2 regions of the Flavonifractor porci genome follow, and region 2 is predicted to be linked to the other one. Evidence: riboswitches for the same ligand, from Rfam matches in the RefSeq annotation. Region 2 holds a riboswitch; the other holds the start of a gene.

Region 1 (9,174 bases), on a different contig from region 2:
CCGGCCTCATCAAGCACTACGAATACATCGCCGACCGGGTGGATCTGCCCATCATCCTCTATAATGTGCCCTCCCGGACCGGCGTTTCCTTCACAGCCGAAACCTACAAGGTACTCTCCCAGCACCCAAACATCAACGGCGTCAAGGAGGCCAGCGGCAACTTCTCTCTGCTGGCCCATACCCTGGCTATCTGCGGTGACGACTTCTACGTCTGGTCGGGCAACGACGACCAGGTGGTGCCCATGATGAGCCTGGGGGCCAAGGGCGTGATCTCGGTGGTGGCCAATCTTGCCCCCGAGGTCATGATCCGGATGACCCACCTGTGCCTGGAGGGCAAGTTCGATGAGGCGGCCGCCCTTCAGCTGGGCTACATGGACTTCATCGACGCCCTCTTCCTGGAGGTCAACCCCATTCCCATCAAGGCCGCCATGAATCTGGCGGGCTATGACATCGGCTCCCTGCGCCTGCCTCTGTGCGATATGAGCGACGGACCGCTGGAGACCCTCCGTCAGTCTATGGTCAAGGTGGGCCTGCTCTCCGCCTGAGCCACCGGGAAAGGATGTTGGAAATGCTTCGTTTGATCCTCTCCGGCTGCAACGGCCGGATGGGCCGGGCGGTGGAACATCTGTGCGCCGCCCAGCCCGACCTGGAGATCGCCGCCGGATTTGACCTGCTGGGGACTGGTGACCGGGACTTCCCCGTGTTCTCCTCCCCCGCCGAATTCCGGGGGCAGGCCGACGCCCTCATCGACTTCTCCTCCCCTGCCGCCCTGCCCGCCCTGCTGGACTTCTGTATGCAGCGGAACATCCCGGCGGTGCTGGCCACCACCGGCTACTCGGAGGAACAGCTGGCCGCCATTGACCAGGCGGCACGGGTCATCCCCGTGTTCCGCTCCGCCAATATGTCACTGGGGGTCAACGTGCTGCTGGCCCTGGTACGCCAGGCCGCCGCGGCTCTGGGAGCGGATTACGATATCGAGATCGTGGAAAAGCACCATAATAAAAAGGTGGACGCCCCCAGCGGCACCGCCCTCATGCTGGCTGACGCTGCTGCGGCCGCCCTTCCCTGCCAGCCCGACTATGTGTGCGACCGCCACAGCGTCCGCAAGGCCAGAGCCAAGGAGGAGATCGGCATCTGCTCCGTCCGGGGCGGCGGCATCGTGGGAGATCACGACGTGATCTTTGCCGGTGAGAATGAGGTCATCACCCTGAGCCACTCCGCCATGAGCCGGGAGGTCTTTGCCTCCGGCGCCATCCGGGCGGCCCGATTTCTCGCCGGTGTGGAGTGTCCTGGTCTCTATTCCATGACCGATCTGGTCCAGGCCACTCTTTTATAACAGAAAAAGCCCGCCCGGGGCTGCTCCGTATAAGGACATATTAAAATTAACCCCAGAATGACAGATTGAGAGAGGCCCTGGGGTGTCACCCCAAAGAAAAATAGGGAAATAGCCGCAAGCCATGAAGTGGCTTGCGGCTATTTGGTTGTCGAGAAACCCGGCTTATGCGTCAAGCACGAGCTGGGTTTCTGTCATATAGGGGGCAAAATAGGAACATAAAGAGACACAGAACACAGTCAGACAAGAACACGGCAGCTGAATCAGCCGCCGTGTTTGATGATAAACCAAATTTCTGATTTAAAAAACATCCCTGCTCAGTCGCCGTTCACCCAATTTGCGATTTCAATCACAGCGGCAACCGCCTGCTCGTCCTCCTGGGCAGGAACGGTGTCGGTATTCGGCGAGCAGGCCGTATGCTCCAGGAACCCCTGGGCATTGACCATGCGGAAAAAAGCACTGAGGTGGTGGTTTGCGTTGGCCTGATTGCCCTTGCCGCCGGCGGTGAGGATCGCCGCGGACTTTTTAGGCCTCTGCTCCAATGGCTGTTTCAGGAAGAACATCGCCGCGTGCCAGGGCTGCAGGCGACTCATAAGGCTCAAAACGGAGCCAGGCAGCGTGCCGTAATACACCGGAGAGGCAATGACGATATTGTCAAAATCGTCATCATAGATGACCTGCATCCTGTCTTTCACCACACACTTGGCAGTTTCCCAGCATCCGCGGCAGTCCACACAGGGGGCGATGCCGGAGCGGAAGGCGGAGATCTCGATGACCTCGCCCTTCAAGTGTTTGCGCAGGATGTCGATGAGATATGCTGTATTGCCGGCGGGACGGGGAGAGCCGTTAATAATCAAAGTCTTGTTACTCATACCATCTTATCCTCTCCGTCAAGCTGCTGGCGCACAAAATCCAAAACCTGCGGGAACAGCCTGTCACGGTTTTCTTCGGTGATATAAAAGCATTTTGCCCTGGGGTGGAAGCGCACCGCCTCCAAAAACGGAGTGTCCTTGGTTTTTACAGCTGCGATCACCGGAACCTGGCCGTCAAGCAAGTCCAGCACAGCGGCACAGAACTTTTCCGCCCGGGACTCCATAAACCCCAGCTCGTCCAGCAGCACAATGCCGCCTTTCTGCACAGGTTCACGCAGCTTGGGCGAAAAACGGTCAAAAACCTCGGCGGCAGCGTCAAAGCGGTGATTTTTGCAGTAGCCTACCAGATTTTCCTCCGTACGTCTGCGCTCACGCCGCGCCTCATAGATATAGATGGGGCTCCCCCGCAATTCGTCTGCGAGGGAGTCCTCTTTCTTCGTCTCAAAGCCGTACACAGGCCTGCCGCAGGCTTCCAGCACCCTGTTTATGAGGGTGCTCTTGCCCACGCCTCGTTCTCCGACGATCAGAGTATGCATCATTTGAAGAATGCGTTTGCAGTCAGAGCGGCATACTGTTCATCGGTAAGGGTCACGCCGTAGAACAGCTCATAATACTCGGTGACCTCCTCCTGCAGGTCATAGTCGCAGTACTCGGGATAGAGAATGCTGGGCAGCCACAGCAGCGCCAGATAACGCTGGCAGGCGGGAGGCGCAGCTGTCCAGTTGTGCGGGGATTCCGGTGATTCCACATATTTGCCGTTTGCGATGGCGCTGATCTGGCTCCATGCGGCATCCTCCGCGACGGTGTCGTAAATGCTGCCGGCGCCAAAGATCACGAAGTCGGGGTTCCACAGAGCGATCTGCTCGATGTTGACAGGGTTGCCCGAGCCTTTGCCGCTGGCGTTTTCGATCACGGCCAGGTTGTTGAATACCAGGTTGATGACCTCGGCCTGAGACTGGCTCTCCGCGATCACATTCAGGCCGCCGTCGCCCAGAGCGTAAATACCGTTGACCTTATTGTCGCCCACCTGTTCCATGATATCCAAAGCACGGTCATAGACCTCTTCACACCAAACAGCCATTTCTTCAGCCTTTTCCTCACGGCCCAACAGCTGCCCCAGCTTGCGGATCGCCTCGCCGTAATCGTCCAGTTTGGCCTCAATGAAGACGCAGGTGATGCCGGTCAGCTCCTGCGTGGTGGCCAGCTCTTCCTCGTAACCGGTCTTGGTATAGCCCACATCAATGACCAGCTGCGCGTTGGTGGAGGCCAGAGCCTCCACATCCAGATCGGCGGCGCCCAGAACGGTTCCGAAATAGGTCAGCTGGGACAGCCGGTCATAGTCGGGGATGTACTCGGCCATATTGTCACTCATCTGGCCGCCCAGGCCCACCATCAGATCGGGCGCGATGCCCAGCAGAATGACCTGAGCGAGCTGGCCTGAGGGCACGATGGCTGTGATCTCCTCATTGATCTCGATCTCATGACCGAGGTCGTCAATAAACGTATAAGGCTGGAAACCCTCCTTCACGGGTTCCACGGACTCAGTCGGCTGCTGCTGAGACGACTGCTGGGGCTGATTGCTGCTGGTGCTGTTCTGGTTGCCGCAGGCAGCCAGAGAACAGAGCAGGCTCAGAGCAAGCAGCATGGCGATCAGTTCCTTGATGTGTTTCATCGGATCTTACCTCGCTTTTTTGATTGATTTATGTAAATGGGTTTGTCTACTAAAATAAGCAGAGTCTGTTACACAGACTGGGCAGGCAGACACACACGCACACCATCATCGTGCATACTGTACACCTCCACAGGAATGCCGTATAGCTTCGACATCAGGGATGCCGTCATCACCTCCTTTGGCGTACCCCAGGCCAATACCTGTCCATTATGGAGCGCAAGGATCTGGTCGGAATACAAATAGGCCTGCTCCGGGTCATGGGTGGTCTGCACCACCGCATACCCATCTGCCACCAGGCTTCGGACTGTCTGCATGACCCGGATGCGGTTGCCGAAATCCAGACTGGCTGAGGGCTCGTCCATAACCAAAATCTTTGCCTGCTGGGCAATAGCCCTGGCCAACAGGCAAAGCTGCTTTTCGCCGCCGGAGCAGAACCCATAGGGGTGTTCCGCCAAATGTTCGATCTGGAGTCGCGCCAAGGCGCTTCTCGCCCGGTCCTGCTGCTCTTTACCCGGAGAGGACAGAGAACTGACCTGAGCGGCCGTTCCCATGAGCACCATGTCCAGAACGGAAAAATTAAAGGCAGGGCTGTGGAATTGCGGGATATAGGCAATGAGCTTTGCCAACTTCTGGGCGGTCATTCCGGACACCTGCTCCCCATCCACGGTGATGGTACCGGCGCTGGGAGAAAGAAGATTCAGAATACAGCGGAACAGGGTGCTCTTGCCCACACCGTTGGGGCCAAGAATGGACAGAAACTGGCCGCTGCTGACCTCGAAGCTGATGTCCTTTAATACCTGGCGCTTTCCAAAGGAGAAGTCCAGATGCGCTACGTTCAGTATCACAGCTGGTCGCCCTCCTTTATAATCAGATAAACGAAGAATGGCGCGCCTACAAAGGAAGTGAGAATACCGATGGGCAGATCGGTGGCCCACACATTGCGGCAGATGTTGTCAACCAGCAGCATGAAGATGGCCCCGAAGAGCATCGTCGCGGGAATGAGCTTTTTGTAGTCATTCCCGACGACCCTCCGCACCATGTGTGGGATCACCAGTCCCACCCAGCCAATAATACCGCTGACAGCCACGCTGGCCGCTGTGATCAGGGCGGAGCAGACGATAATAATCATGCGCAGGCGTCTTGCGTTGATCCCGAGCGTCTGGGCCTCGTCATCACCAAGAGACAGGACATTGATCCGCCAGCGCAGAATGAAAATCGGGATCAGGCCGATAGCCATTGGGATGGCTGCAAACAGGATATCCTCTGACCTGGCGCCGTTGAAACTGCCCATGAGCCAATAGGTGATGGCCGGGAGCTGCTCTTCGGTGTCTGCGATCAGCTTAATAAAGGAGGTACAGGAAGACACCAGCGAGCTGATCATGACGCCCGACAGGATCAGGCCCACCACCCGGTTCCCTCGGGCCCGATTGCCCACAAGGATGACCAGGGCTACGGTGGCCAGGCTGAATACAAAGGCCATACCGCCGATGACAGCGTTCATATAGCCCAGAATGATGGCCAGCGACGCGCCGAGCGCGGCTCCGGAGGAGGCTCCCAGGATGTCGGGCGCTGCCATGGGGTTCTGGAACACCCCCTGATAGCATGCGCCGGCGGTAGACAGGCTGCAGCCCACCATACAGGCAATGGCAATACGAGGTACACGGTATTTCAAAAACAGTGCCTCCTGGGTCGCCGTCCAGAAAGGCTCCGGCCTGAGTCCTGACACATCCAACCCCAATCGCTGACCCAACTGCTCCACCAGCTTCATCACCTGATCCCAGGTGATGCCCCCCAGCTCCCGTATGGAGATTGGGTAGCGCCCCAGTGTGGTGGACAGAATACAGGCAAGGATCAGCGCGGCCACCAGAATGACGATCACGGTGCCGAATGGGAGCTTTTTCTTCTCTGTCATCCCTTCCCACACTCCCGATCAGCAGCGGCTTCCCGGTAATAGCGCCTCCCCGCGCAGCTGCGGCAGAGGGAGACGCCTGCCACTTCCACATGACGGCCATCCGTGACCTCCTCGCCGCACCGGGCACAGGTGACGATCTCCATGGGAGGTCCGGGCATATCGCCGGCTTTCAGTTCGACAGTGACTTCCTGTGCTTCCAGCCAGCCCTCCTCGGACAGCGTTTCGTAAAAGTCCAGCAGATCTTCCCCTTCAGGCGGATGACGGTGTGCGTTTCGGACCACACGGACCGCTTTCTTGGTCTCCAGATTGACAAACGTAGCCGCTGTCTTGCCCATGTCCATACAATAATAGGTACGCTTCCCCACCGTGCAGCCGGTGGCGATCATGATGGCGTCGGCAGGGCAACGATTGCATTCCACAAAGACCATGGTCTTTTTTCGATCCGTCTCGTTGTCAAGGCCAAGCAGACGAAGCCCCATGTGGGCCATTCTCACGCCGAGGCACTGTCCGGAACAGAGGTGCCCATGAAAGGCCACGGCCCGTTCCACATCATCCCGGAAGCTTCTCATTTTCATCCCTCTCAATGATAAACAGTCCAAACTCTTTCCGGTTGGGAAGATAATAGGGCCACTTTTCGTCTCCGGTTTTCTCCAGCTTTTCCTCCAGGTACGCCTCCAGCATTTCATCACTCATAGGGCGGGTATAAGTTCGGACAAAGGTACGGGCATCCTCTATATCTGTAAGAGGCTGCCCATACTCAAGGACAAGCGCTTCATGCACATACTTTACGCCAATAGAGTCCAGATAGGCTTTTGTAGTTGCTATATTGAAACATTTTATCGTCTGATGCCCCTCGGGGCCGAAATTCCCCTTGCATTGAGCGTTTGTAATTAGAACAAACCGTTTTCCGGCCAGGTGGAAATAGTCGTCATAAATCTGACTTCCGCCAAAGAAAATTGCCATGACATTGTCCCAGGAGCCTGTCAATTCCGCTGCATCCATACACAACGTATGAATGTTTTCGATACCCTGTGTTGAAGCCTTGCGGCGCACATGCTCAACCGCGCCCGGGGCAATATCGACACAGGTGATCGCGGAACAATGATCCGCCAAAGCTAGATCTACAAGACCTGCGCCACAGCCCAAATCGCAGAGCGTTTCGCCTTCTGGAATATACTTTTTCAAGATCTGTGCCAGTTTTTTATTGTACCCGGTGTATTCTGCGGCATCTTCAAACCAGCGCACAGTCTGATTGTTCCATTTGATACGCATAGGCTGCCTCCTCAATTAAAAACTATGTTCTGTTTTCTCTGCGGTAGCGGATGAAAGCAGGCACTCCACTCTCTGTGTTTTTCAGGAATTTCATGTCTGAACGAAAAGCCCCATGTTCCGGATCACCATGATGAGCACGGTTGATCGGATAGCGACAAAGTGTGATGTGCCGCCCTCCATCGTCTGTTTCGAGAACGTCTGTTACCGTTTCAAAATACATTTGCTGGTTTTCAATACAGGTGTCGCGGTTGCCTCGAGCGAGGTGCTTGTGCCTACCCGGATAACTCAGCTGCACCTCTGGAAATGGGGTGCAGTAACCGCCAATATTTCCGATGAAATACACCGTATCCTCGTCTGTGACCACCTCATTCCAATGAACCATGAGGAATTTGGTCCATTTCCTCCACAGAGTCAGGGGGACAGGCGGCTTTGTGAAGTATATCCCCATAGCCAAAATGGAGATCAGCTGTATAAAAATGATAGCAACTTCACTTAAAACAAAAAGCTGCCTTGAAAACAAGACAGCAAAAATATACCATGCACCTACAGTTTTAGCAGGCCATAGCAGTCTTGTTTCCTTCTCAAACACGGAAAGCTATGCTGTTTCCGGCATAACTCAGTGACTGTCAACAGACAGTCAGGCCGCAAGTCATAGCATTCGCCTTAGACTCCACGGCTCGGAAACATATTTAGTTATTCTTTGGAGAGTATAACGATATTTTCAGACGATGTCAATATGAAATGCAATTAATGGGCGAAAAAGCAAACAAGGTACTGTTTGTGCAAGGTTGATTCTCGCATAAGTCGTTGTGCCACACGGTTTCTTTGAGTGAGACAACAGAAAAGGCAGACAGTGCAACTGCACTGCCTGCCCAATCCGAGAACACACTTCAAGATAGCCTTATCAGGAGTAGCGGAAGGCGGCCTTTTTTATTCTTCAGATGTCGGCCTTTGAGCGGCTTCCTCAAGAGGCTTGCCGTTGCCGTCGATCTCTTTGGCTCTCAGGCGGTTATTGACCCACTCCCGCACCAGGGCGTAGAGTACCGCGAAGGTGGGCACGCCCAAAATCATACCGGGGAAACCGAACAGGCCGCCGCAGGTGACAATGGAGATCAGCACCCAGATGGCGGACAGGCCGGTGCTGTCGCCCAGGATCTTGGGCCCGAGGATGTTGCCGTCAAACTGCTGCAATCCGATGACCAGGGCAAAGAACCGCAGGGCGGCCCAGGGGTCCACGATCACCAGAATAAACAGACAGGGAATGGCGCCGATGATGGGACCGAAGAAGGGAATGATATTGGTGACACCCACGGTAACGCTGACCAGCATGGGGTACGGGATCCGGAAAATGGCGCACAGGATGAAGCAAAGTACGCCGATGATGGCGGAGTCGATGATCTTGCCGTTGATAAAGCCCACAAACACCCGATTGGCGTGGCTGCAGATCTCCAGCAGCCGGTCAGAGCGGCGCTTGGATACCGTAGCATAGAGCAGCTTTTTCAGCTGGGGCACCAGCCGGTCCTTTCCCGCCAGCATATAGATGGAGGAAATGAGGGCGGTAATGCCCGCGATCACGCCGCTTCCGATGGCGAAGCCCACATCCAGCAGCTGGGGCAGGGCCTCCGCCGCCTTTGCGGTCACGCTGCTGATCATGTTCTGGAAATTACCGAACATATCGTTGATGGCGTCGGAATCCAGGTCAAATTGCTCGGTCAGGTCCTGTACCATCTGGTCCAGGCTGGTCAGGTAGGTCTGCATATTGCCCGCCAGATCCTTGACGCTCTGCACCACCTGGGGCACGATGAGACCCAGCAGGATGGCCACCACGGCAAAGGCCAGCACATAGACCAGCAGGATGGACAAAACACGCTTGAAGCGGTGATTGGGAAAGAGCTTCCGCTCAAAAAAGCACATGGGAGTGTTGAGCAGATAGGCAATGGCAAAGCCCACGATAAACGGGGACAAAACCCCCATAAACTGATTGATCCGGACTGTTACCACATTGAAATGGTTCAATCCCACATAAAACAATATAGCCACGATGAACACAATGAGCAGCTGCACATGGCTACCATCCAGGATGTACCATTTCTTCTTGTTCTTTTGGTCCTCT
Region 2 (9,174 bases):
GATAGCTGCCTTCCAGGTCCAGGCTGTCGATGGCCTTCTGGAAAAAGGCCTGGACAGCCTCCTCATCCCCCAGTCCGGAATCCCGCAGGGCCATGAGCAGCTTGTGCTCCTCCCCCTCCGCCACCTGCTTGGTGGCAAAGCTGATGTCGATCAGGTTGCGGTCAATGCCACCGGAGAGGGTGCGGCGCAGAATGGCCAGCAGCTTCTCGCTCTCCTCCTCGCTCATCAGCGCCAGAGACTGGTTAAACTGAGAGACGATCTCCTTCTTTTCGTTGACGTAGCAGCCCCGCACATGGGTGATGGCACTCTTGTCCGCCTTGAACCGGCGGCGCAGCTCCCCTACTTCTTTTTCATTCATGGTCCTGGTCCTCCATTTCCGGGATAATGGTAGCCCACCTTATTGGGGGTCATCGGCGCTTTTGCGCCGCACGAGCGTTTGGGGCTGTCAGCCCAAAACCTCGGCGCAGGGGCAATTCACAGCGCAGCCGTTGGCGGCTTCGCTGCCTTACGGATGCGGCGTACCCCTTGCGGGTGCTTGCCCCGAGCATTTTTAATTTCCTGAGGTATCCAAAAAAGAAGGACACCCTTCACGGATGTCCTTCTTTTTTGGTGCGCGAGGCGGGACTTGAACCCGCACGTGCGTAATGCACACTAGAACCTGAATCTAGCGAGTCTGCCAATTCCACCACTCGCGCATATGGTGCGGATGACGGGACTCGAACCCGTACGGCCGTGGGCCACTAGCACCTCAAGCTAGCCAGTCTACCAGTTCCAGCACATCCGCAAAACACAGCCCCGTCAAAAGACTGCTCGGTTATTATAGCGCCCCGACCAGGCTTTGTCAACCATTATTTTTTCTTTCCCGGGAAATTATCGATTCTTCTCCCACTCCAGCAAAGCGGTGATCACATCATTGTACACCCGCTCCGGCTCCTCCCTGAAGCCTTTGGCCAGGCGCCGGGCCTGCTCCCGGGTACCGCAGAACAGTTCCAGAGTGAACAGGTTGCCCTTGTCGTCGTCCAGTTCCATCTTCACCGTACTGCCTCCCTCCGGCCGATCCTCCACATGGGCACGCACCTGGGCATTGCGCCGGAGGATGCCGTTGATCCGGGCCAGATTGACCCCACACTTCTGCTTGACGGTGTAGGGCAGGCTGCTCTCACAGGCCGCGCCGTTGGAGCGTCCTTTGTCGGTGATGGCGTACAGGTCGCCCTCCAGGACCAGGTGTCCGGTCTCCACCAATTCGGAAACCGCCTCGGCAAACTCGAAGTAGTCCACCCCGTCGTCGCACATGGTCAGGTCAGTAAGGGCGTGAAAGTCGATGGGAGACGCCACCCGTGCCATGATATAGAGGATCAGGAACTTAATATCCAGTTTGTCGTGGATGAAACCGTGACGTGCCATGGAGTTCTCCTTTCCGAAGCGCTTGCCGCTTACTAACCATTATACCCAAGCCCGGGTAAAATCACAAGTGTAATTTCCCGATCCCGGCCACCTTGACGGGAGCCTGTCCCACAGAGTATGATAAGGATACCACACCGCGGAGCCCCGGCCCCCACGGCGGGCGCCCAGCAAGAAAACGGAGGATACCGTCATGGGAAAAAAACTGCTGCCCCTGCTGCTTACGCTGCCCCTGCTGCTCTCCGCCTGCGGTGGGTCCCCAAAACCGGAGGACTCTCCCGCGCCGCCCACTTCCTCCGCCCCCGTGGTGGAAAGTGCTGACCCGTCCCCCTCTGCCACGCCTTATGACGGTCCTCTCAATCCGCTCACCGGACTGCCCATGAGCGAGGAGTGGGTCAACCGCCGTCCGGTGGCCATCATGCTCAACAACCTGAAGCAGGCCCTCCCCCAGCTGGGCCAGTCTCAGGCCGATATCATCTATGAGATCCCCGCCGAGGGCGGCATCACCCGCATGGTGGGCGTCTATCAGTCCCTGGATGGGGTGGGCACTATCGGCTCCGTCCGTTCCGCCCGTCCCTACTATCTGGAGGTTGCCCTGGGCCACGACGCTGTCTTTCTCCATGCCGGCGGCAGCGAGGACGCCTACAGCAAAATCAAGACCTGGGGCGTCACCGCCCTGGACGCGGTGCGGGGCCCCTATCTGGGCAGCACCGAAAACAGCAACCTGATGTGGCGTGACCCGGTGCGTAAGCAGAGCTACAGCCTGGAGCACACGGTGGTCACCACCGGCCAGTCCATCATGGACCGGCTGCCCACTTACAACATCCGCCTGGACCACAAGGATGGCTATACCTATGAGATGAACTTCGCTCAGGACGGCACTCCCGCCGACGGCGTGGACGCCACCCAGATCACCGTTCCCGTCTCCAGCTACAAGACCGGCCGCTTCGTCTACAATGAGGACACAGGTAAGTACGGGGTGGAGGAGTACGGCGCGGCCTACATAGACGGCAACACCCAGCAGCAGGTGGAGGTCACCAACGTGGTCATCCTCAAGACTGCCTGCCACAACACCGGCGACTATCTGGGCCACATCACCGTGGATCTGTCCAGCGGCGGCAAGGGCTACTTCGCCTGCGGCGGCAAGATCACCGAGCTGACCTGGAGCAAGCAGGCCCCCAGCGGCCAGTTCTATTATGAGGACTCTAACGGCAACCCCATTACCTTCGGCGTGGGCAACACCTATGTGTGCGTGGTCCCCACCGACTGCAATGTAAGCTTCTCCTGAACATAAAAGGACGCCGCGGCAGATTGCCGCGGCGTCCTTTTACAGTTGATCGGGATCGATCGTAATATCTTCTCCGGGCACCTTGGCCCAGTCGAAGTCCTTGGCCAGCTCCGCCGGGCGCACCGGCTCCGCCCTGTCCAGCTGCCCGGCCCAGAAGGCCAGCAGGCCGGTCAACTCCTCCGGCGTAAACCGCTGCCGCAGAGCCCCCATATCCAGATCCCGCTCCCGTTTGGACAGCCGCCTGCCATCGGGGGCCAGCAGCAGAGGAACGTGGCAGAACTCCGGCGGGGTCAGACCCAGCAGCTCGTAGAGATAAATCTGCCGGGGGGTGGAGTCCAGCAGGTCCCGCCCCCGTACCACCTGATTGATCTCCATGGCCCCATCGTCATACACCACCGCCAGCTGGTAGGCATACACCCCATCGGATCGGCGGACAATGAAGTCTCCGCAGTCTTTGAGCAGGTTTTCGGTATAGGTTCCTTGCAGTTTATCCGTAAAGCTAACATCCCTGTCAGGCACCATCAAACGCCAGGCAGGACAACGCTTTTCGCCCAATTCCGCCCGCTCCTTCTCTGTCAAGTGTCTGCACTTGCCGCTATAGATCACCTGTCCGTCGCTCCGGTGGGGCGCGGAGGCGGCCAGCCGCTCCGCCCGGGTGCAGAAGCAGGGGTAGATCAGTCCTCTTTCTTCCAGCTCCCGGAAGGCGTCTGCATACAATTCTGTGCGGTCACTCTGGGTATAGGGACCGTGGGGCCCTCCCGTCTGATAGCCCTCTTCCCAGTCCAGACCCAGCCACCGCAGATCGTCGGCCAGCTGATCGGCGTATTCCGCCCGGCACCGGTCCGGGTCCAGGTCCTCCATCCGCAGCACCATGGTCCCCCCGGCGGAGCGCACCGACCACCAGGCCAGCAGCCCGGAAAACAGGTTGCCCAGGTGCATCCGCCCGCTGGGACTGGGGGCAAACCGTCCCCGCAGCTTTCTCATGCCTCTCTCCCCTTTCTTTCTGTAGTGTACCACACCCGTGCCACCTTGACCATTGCAATCTAACAAAAAATGTGGTATGCTGATGAAAATTGAGTGTGCTCCGAGCGGAACCGCCTACGGGCTCAGCCTATGGCGTACCGCCAGGGTCGTTCTGGAAACGGCGCGGCCTTCCGTCTTTGAAAAGGAGTCTCTTTCACAGGGGGTATTGTACCCTTCTGTCCAGAGGTACCGGATCGGACGGTACCTCTTTTTTGTTTGGAGGAATACAACATGAAATTGATCGACACCCGTGATGCAGTGGGCCACGTGCTCTGCCACGACCTGACCCAAATCATTCGGGGCGTCACCAAGGACGCCCGGTTCCGCAAAGGCCATGTGGTCACCGAGGAGGATATCCCGGTGCTGCTGAGCATGGGCAAGGAGCACCTCTACGTGTGGGAGCGCCAGCCCGGGATGCTCCATGAGGACGAGGCCGCCCTCCGCCTTCAGGCCCTGTGCCAGAATGAGCATATGCACGGTACCGCTGTGAAGGAGGGCAAGATCGAGCTCATCGCTGACATCGACGGCCTGTTTCAGGTGGACGTGGAGCGGCTCAACGCCCTCAACGGCGAGGACGACATCATGATCGCCACCCGCCACACCAACACCGTCGTCCACAAGGGGGACAAGCTGGCGGGCACCCGTATCATCCCCCTGGTCATTGCCGAGGACAAGCTGCGGCAGGTGGAGGAGCGGGCCGGCACCGGCCCCATTCTCTCCCTCACCCCCTGGAAGCTGAAAACCTGCGGCCTCATTACCACCGGCAGCGAGGTAGCCAAGGGTCTTATTCAGGACACCTTTACCCCCGTCATCATTGACAAGCTGGCCGCCTACGGCATTGAGGTCACGGAGCACTGCCTCCCCGGCGACGACATGGCCGCCATCACCGCCGCCGCCCTGGACTACAAGGCCAAAGGGGTGGACATGATCCTGTGTACCGGCGGCATGAGTGTGGACCCGGACGACAAGACCCCCAAGGCCATCAAGGACACCGGCGCGGACATCGTGTCCTACGGCGCCCCGGTGCTGCCGGGGGCCATGTTCCTGCTGGGCTACTTTGCCGATGGTACCCCCATTATGGGCCTGCCCGGCTGTGTCATGTACGCCAAGGCCACCGTGTTCGACCTAGTACTCCCCCGCATCGCCGCCGGAGTCAAGGTGAGCCGTGCCGACCTGAAGGCCCTGGGTCACGGTGGCCTGTGCCTGGGCTGCCCGGAGTGCCACTATCCTATCTGCCCCTTTGGCAAGGGGTGCTGACCATGGACACCGATCTTTCTCTGGAGCAGGCGGTAGAGCGAATGACCCAGGGTTTGTCCCACCTGGGTACCGAGGTACTTCCTGCCTTTCAGGCCCTGGGCCGCACCCTGGCAGCAGACGTGGTTGCCCCCATGGATCAGCCCCCCTTTGACCGTTCCCCTCTGGACGGCTATGCCCTCCGCTCCGCCGATATTGCCGGGGCGGACCGGGACCATCCGGTCTGTCTGCCCGTGGCAGACACCCTGTATGCGGGAGATGAGGCAAAATCCCCTCTCTTGCCCGGGCAGGCCATCCGCATCATGACGGGAGCCATGCTGCCCCAAGGCTGTGACTGCGTACTCCGCCAGGAGGACACCGACCGTGGCAACCCGGTAAACATCTATGCCTCCCTCCCTCCTTATAAAAATTATATCTACCAGGGTGAGGACTACCGGACGGGCAGCCTGCTGCTCCCGGAGGGCACCCGGCTGGATGCTGCTGCCCTTGGCGTACTGGCCAGCGCCGGTATGACAGAGGTAGCCGTGCGACGCAGACCCAAAGTGGGACTGCTCACCACTGGGGACGAGGTGGTGGAGACCGGGCATCTCCTCCCTCCCGGGAAGATCTACGGCTCCAACGGGGCTCTGCTCACCGCCCGGCTGACGGAGCTTGGCATCCCCGCCCTTTGCCGTCACGCCGCCGACTCCCCTGCCGCCGTAGCGAAGGCCATGGAGGGGATGCTGGCGGACTGCGACCTGCTCATCAGCACCGGCGGCGTGTCAGTGGGTGACAAGGATATCTTTCATCAGGCCCTCCCCCTGCTGGGGGCAGAGCGGGCATTCTGGAAGGTAGACTTGAAGCCGGGTACCCCAGCCATGTTCTCCCGGTATAAGGGCAAGCCCATCCTGTCTCTGTCGGGCAATCCCTTTGCCGCCTTCACCACCTTTGAACTGCTGGCCCGTCCTCTGCTGGCCGCCCTGGCCGGGGAGCCCCATCTGCTCCCCCGGCAGAAGCAGGCAGTCCTTACCACCCCCTATGACAAGCCCAGCCCCCGGCGGCGGTTTCTCCGGGGCCGGTGTGAGAACGGGCAGGTGGCCCTGCCGGTGGGTCATTCCTCCGGCCAGTTGGCCTCCCTGGTGGGATGCAACTGCCTGGTGGAACTGCCGGCAGGCACTCCGCCGGTGGAAGCCGGACAGGCTGTCCAGGTGTGGCTGCTGTGACCGACTCATATCGATTCTATAGGAGGTTATTATGGAACCTGCTTTCAATCATTTTGACGAGGCCGGTAATGCCATTATGGTAGATGTAACCGGCAAAGAACCCACCTATCGCACGGCGGTAGCCGAGGGTACCATCAAGGTCACCCCGCCCATTCTGGCGGCTATCACCGGCCGCACCGCCGCCAAGGGCGACGTGCTGGGTGTGGCCCGGGTGGCGGGTATCATGGCAGCCAAACGCACCTGGGAGCTGATCCCCCTGTGCCACCCCCTGCTGCTCAGCCATCTGTCGGTGGATTTTGAAATTCTGGAGGAGGCCTGCGCCGTGCGTGCCACCTGCACCGTCAAGCTCTCCGGCAAGACCGGAGTGGAAATGGAAGCCCTCACCGGCGTCTCTGTGGCCCTGCTTACCATCTACGATATGTGTAAGGCCATCGACAAGGGGATGGAGCTGGGCGACATCCACCTGGTCCACAAGGAGGGCGGCAAGTCGGGGGTGTATGACCGTGGCTAATCCCCTGGTGGTGGCGGTGTCCGGGGTAAAAAACTCCGGCAAAACCACCCTCATTGAAGCCATGCTCCCTCTGCTGGAGGAGTCGGGCCTCACCGTGGCAGTGGTCAAACACGACGGCCACTCCTTCGACGCAGACCCGCCCGGCACCGATACCGGCCGTTTTATGGCCGCTGGAGCGGCAGGCACCGCCATCTTTGACGGGGAAAAGTTTAAGATTGTGAAGAAGCAGCCCGTAACAGAGGACTTCCTCATCACGCAATTCCCTGAAGCAGATCTGATCCTGCTGGAGGGCTTCAAGCATACCGGCTGGCCCAAGCTGGAGGTCGTGCGTAAGGGCAATTCGGAAGAGCCGGTGTCCGACCCGGTTACCCTGCTGGCCCTGGTTACCGATCTGCCCCTGGGGGTACCCGGCGTGCCGGTTCTTCCCCTGGATCAGCCCGATGAGGCGGCCCGTTTTCTGCTCCGTCTGGTAAAGGAGGATGGCGGCCATGCTTGACCAATTTGGACGAAACATCCGCTATCTGCGGGTGTCGGTCACCGACCGGTGCAATCTGCGCTGCCGCTACTGTATGCCCGAGGAGGGCGTAGAGTGGGTGGACCACAGCGCCATCCTCTCCTATGAACAGATCATCCGTCTGGTGCGTCTGGCCGCCTCTCTGGGCGTGGAAAAGGTGCGCCTCACCGGCGGCGAGCCTCTGGTCCGCAAGGGCCTGGCCAGTCTGGTGAAAGAGTTGAAGGCCATCGACGGTATCCGCACCGTCAGCCTCACCACCAACGGGGTGCTGCTGGCCGACCAGTTGCCCGGCCTTTTGAAGGCTGGGCTGGACGGAGTCAATCTCAGTCTGGACACTCTGGACCGGGCCCAGTTTGCCTCTCTTACCCGTAGGGACGAGCTGCCCCGGGCCCTGGAGGGGCTGGAGGCCGCCCTGGCCGCGCCGGGCCTCACCGTTAAGGTCAACTGCGTCCCCTCCGGCGGCAATGACGCCCAGCTGGTCCCTCTGGCCGCCCTGGCCAAGGACCGGGACCTGAGCGTTCGCTTCATTGAGCTGATGCCCATTGGCCTGGGGGACACCCTCATCCGCCGCACCGAGGAGGAGGTGCTGCAGCAGCTGGAGGCCGCCTTCGGCCCCGCCCTTCCCTGCCCCTCTGATGCTCTGGGCGGTCCCAGCCGGAATGTGACCTTCCCCGGCTTCCAAGGCAAGGTGGGCTTCATCAGCGCGGTTTCCCACCAGTTCTGTCAAAGCTGCAACCGGGTGCGGCTCACCGCCACCGGTTTTCTTAAGACCTGTCTGCAATACGACCACGGGGTGGACCTGAAGGCCCTGCTGGACGCTGGAGCAGACGATGCCGCCCTTCTCCAGGCCATGATCGACGCCATCGGCCATAAACCCGCCAGCCATCACTTCGGCGGAGACAGGCAGGAGCGGGACGAAGGGCGCAATATGAATCAAATTGGAGGATAAGACCATGGGCAAAGTGATCGCTGTCTGTATCAGTGAACAGAAGGGCACCCAGAAGAAGAATGTGGGCTCCGCCCAGTTTGTGGAGGACTGGGGCATCCAGGGGGATGCCCATGCCGGCAAGTGGCACCGGCAGGTGTCCCTCCTGTCCCACGAGCAGGTAGAGGCCTTCCGGGCCAGAGGCGCCGTGGTGGACGACGGCGCTTTCGGGGAAAACCTGGTGGTGGAGGGCTACGACTTCAAAGCCCTGCCCATCGGCACCAAGTTCCAGTGCAACGATGTGGTACTGGAGCTGACTCAGGTGGGCAAACAGTGCCATGCCCACTGTGAGATCTACAAGGTCATGGGAGACTGCATCATGCCCCGGGAGGGCGTGTTTACCAAGGTGCTCCATGGGGGCACCATCTCGGTGGGCGATACTCTCACCATCATGGAGGAGGGCTGAGTATGCGGGTAGCCATCATCACCCTCAGCGACTCCGGCTATGCCGGACAGCGGGAGGACAAGAGCGGTCCCATGATCCAGGAAATGGTGGAGGCGGCAGGCTATGAGGTGGTCCACACCGCTCTGCTGCCCGACGGCATGGAGCCTCTGGGCAGCGAGTTAAAACAGCTGTGCGACAACGACCTGGCCGACCTGATCCTCACCACCGGCGGCACCGGCTTCTCCCCCACCGATCTCACACCAGAGGCCACCCTTTCAGTCACTGAGCGCCCCGCCCCCGGCATTGCTGAGGCCATGCGGTGGCAGTCCCTCCAGATCACTCCCCGGGCCATGCTGAGCCGGGCGGCGGCGGGCATCCGCAAACAGACGCTCATGGTCAACCTGCCCGGCAGCCCCAAGGCGGTGCGGGAGTGCCTGGAGTTTATTCTCCCCTCTCTGGCCCACGGTCTGGAGATTTTAAGGGGTACTGCCAATAACTGCGCCCGATAAACCCGGTTCCCACTCCGTTTTCCGGAGTCCGGAATAAGACCAAAGAAGAAAGGAGGACTACAATGAAACTCAGCGCGAGAAACCAGCTGAAAGGCACCGTGG

Evidence for each region. A riboswitch is a leader RNA that binds a small molecule or an ion and turns the genes downstream of it on or off. The one in region 2 is predicted to bind molybdenum cofactor.
Region 1: linked by a shared signal. The riboswitch ahead of WHJ28_RS01550 (hypothetical protein) and the one ahead of WHJ28_RS13635 (molybdopterin-binding protein) in region 2 are both predicted to bind molybdenum cofactor.

What each region holds. Positions count from the first base shown of each region.
Region 1 is NZ_JBBHLB010000001.1:316,031-325,204, reverse strand. It holds gene dapA (4-hydroxy-tetrahydrodipicolinate synthase) at 1-545, shown strand, start outside; gene dapB (4-hydroxy-tetrahydrodipicolinate reductase) at 569-1,336, shown strand; gene WHJ28_RS01585 (flavodoxin family protein) at 1,651-2,205, opposite strand; gene WHJ28_RS01580 (nucleoside-triphosphatase) at 2,202-2,744, opposite strand; gene WHJ28_RS01575 (ABC transporter substrate-binding protein) at 2,741-3,877, opposite strand; gene WHJ28_RS01570 (ABC transporter ATP-binding protein) at 3,946-4,722, opposite strand; gene WHJ28_RS01565 (FecCD family ABC transporter permease) at 4,719-5,789, opposite strand; gene WHJ28_RS01560 (FmdE family protein) at 5,786-6,358, opposite strand; gene WHJ28_RS01555 (class I SAM-dependent methyltransferase) at 6,339-7,061, opposite strand; gene WHJ28_RS01550 (hypothetical protein) at 7,084-7,650, opposite strand; molybdenum cofactor riboswitch at 7,620-7,756, opposite strand; gene WHJ28_RS01545 (AI-2E family transporter) at 7,992-9,174, opposite strand, start outside.
Region 2 is NZ_JBBHLB010000018.1:15,318-24,491, reverse strand. It holds gene WHJ28_RS13665 (DUF4317 domain-containing protein) at 1-358, opposite strand, end outside; tRNA gene WHJ28_RS13660 (tRNA-Leu) at 608-695, opposite strand; tRNA gene WHJ28_RS13655 (tRNA-Leu) at 699-784, opposite strand; gene WHJ28_RS13650 (DUF4364 family protein) at 871-1,404, opposite strand; gene WHJ28_RS13645 (DUF3048 domain-containing protein) at 1,595-2,689, shown strand; gene gluQRS (tRNA glutamyl-Q(34) synthetase GluQRS) at 2,729-3,673, opposite strand; molybdenum cofactor riboswitch at 3,760-3,876, shown strand; gene WHJ28_RS13635 (molybdopterin-binding protein) at 3,944-4,969, shown strand; gene WHJ28_RS13630 (molybdopterin molybdotransferase MoeA) at 4,972-6,168, shown strand; gene moaC (cyclic pyranopterin monophosphate synthase MoaC) at 6,200-6,679, shown strand; gene mobB (molybdopterin-guanine dinucleotide biosynthesis protein B) at 6,672-7,175, shown strand; gene moaA (GTP 3',8-cyclase MoaA) at 7,168-8,142, shown strand; gene WHJ28_RS13610 (MOSC domain-containing protein) at 8,147-8,584, shown strand; gene WHJ28_RS13605 (MogA/MoaB family molybdenum cofactor biosynthesis protein) at 8,587-9,072, shown strand; gene WHJ28_RS13600 (TOBE domain-containing protein) at 9,135-9,174, shown strand, end outside.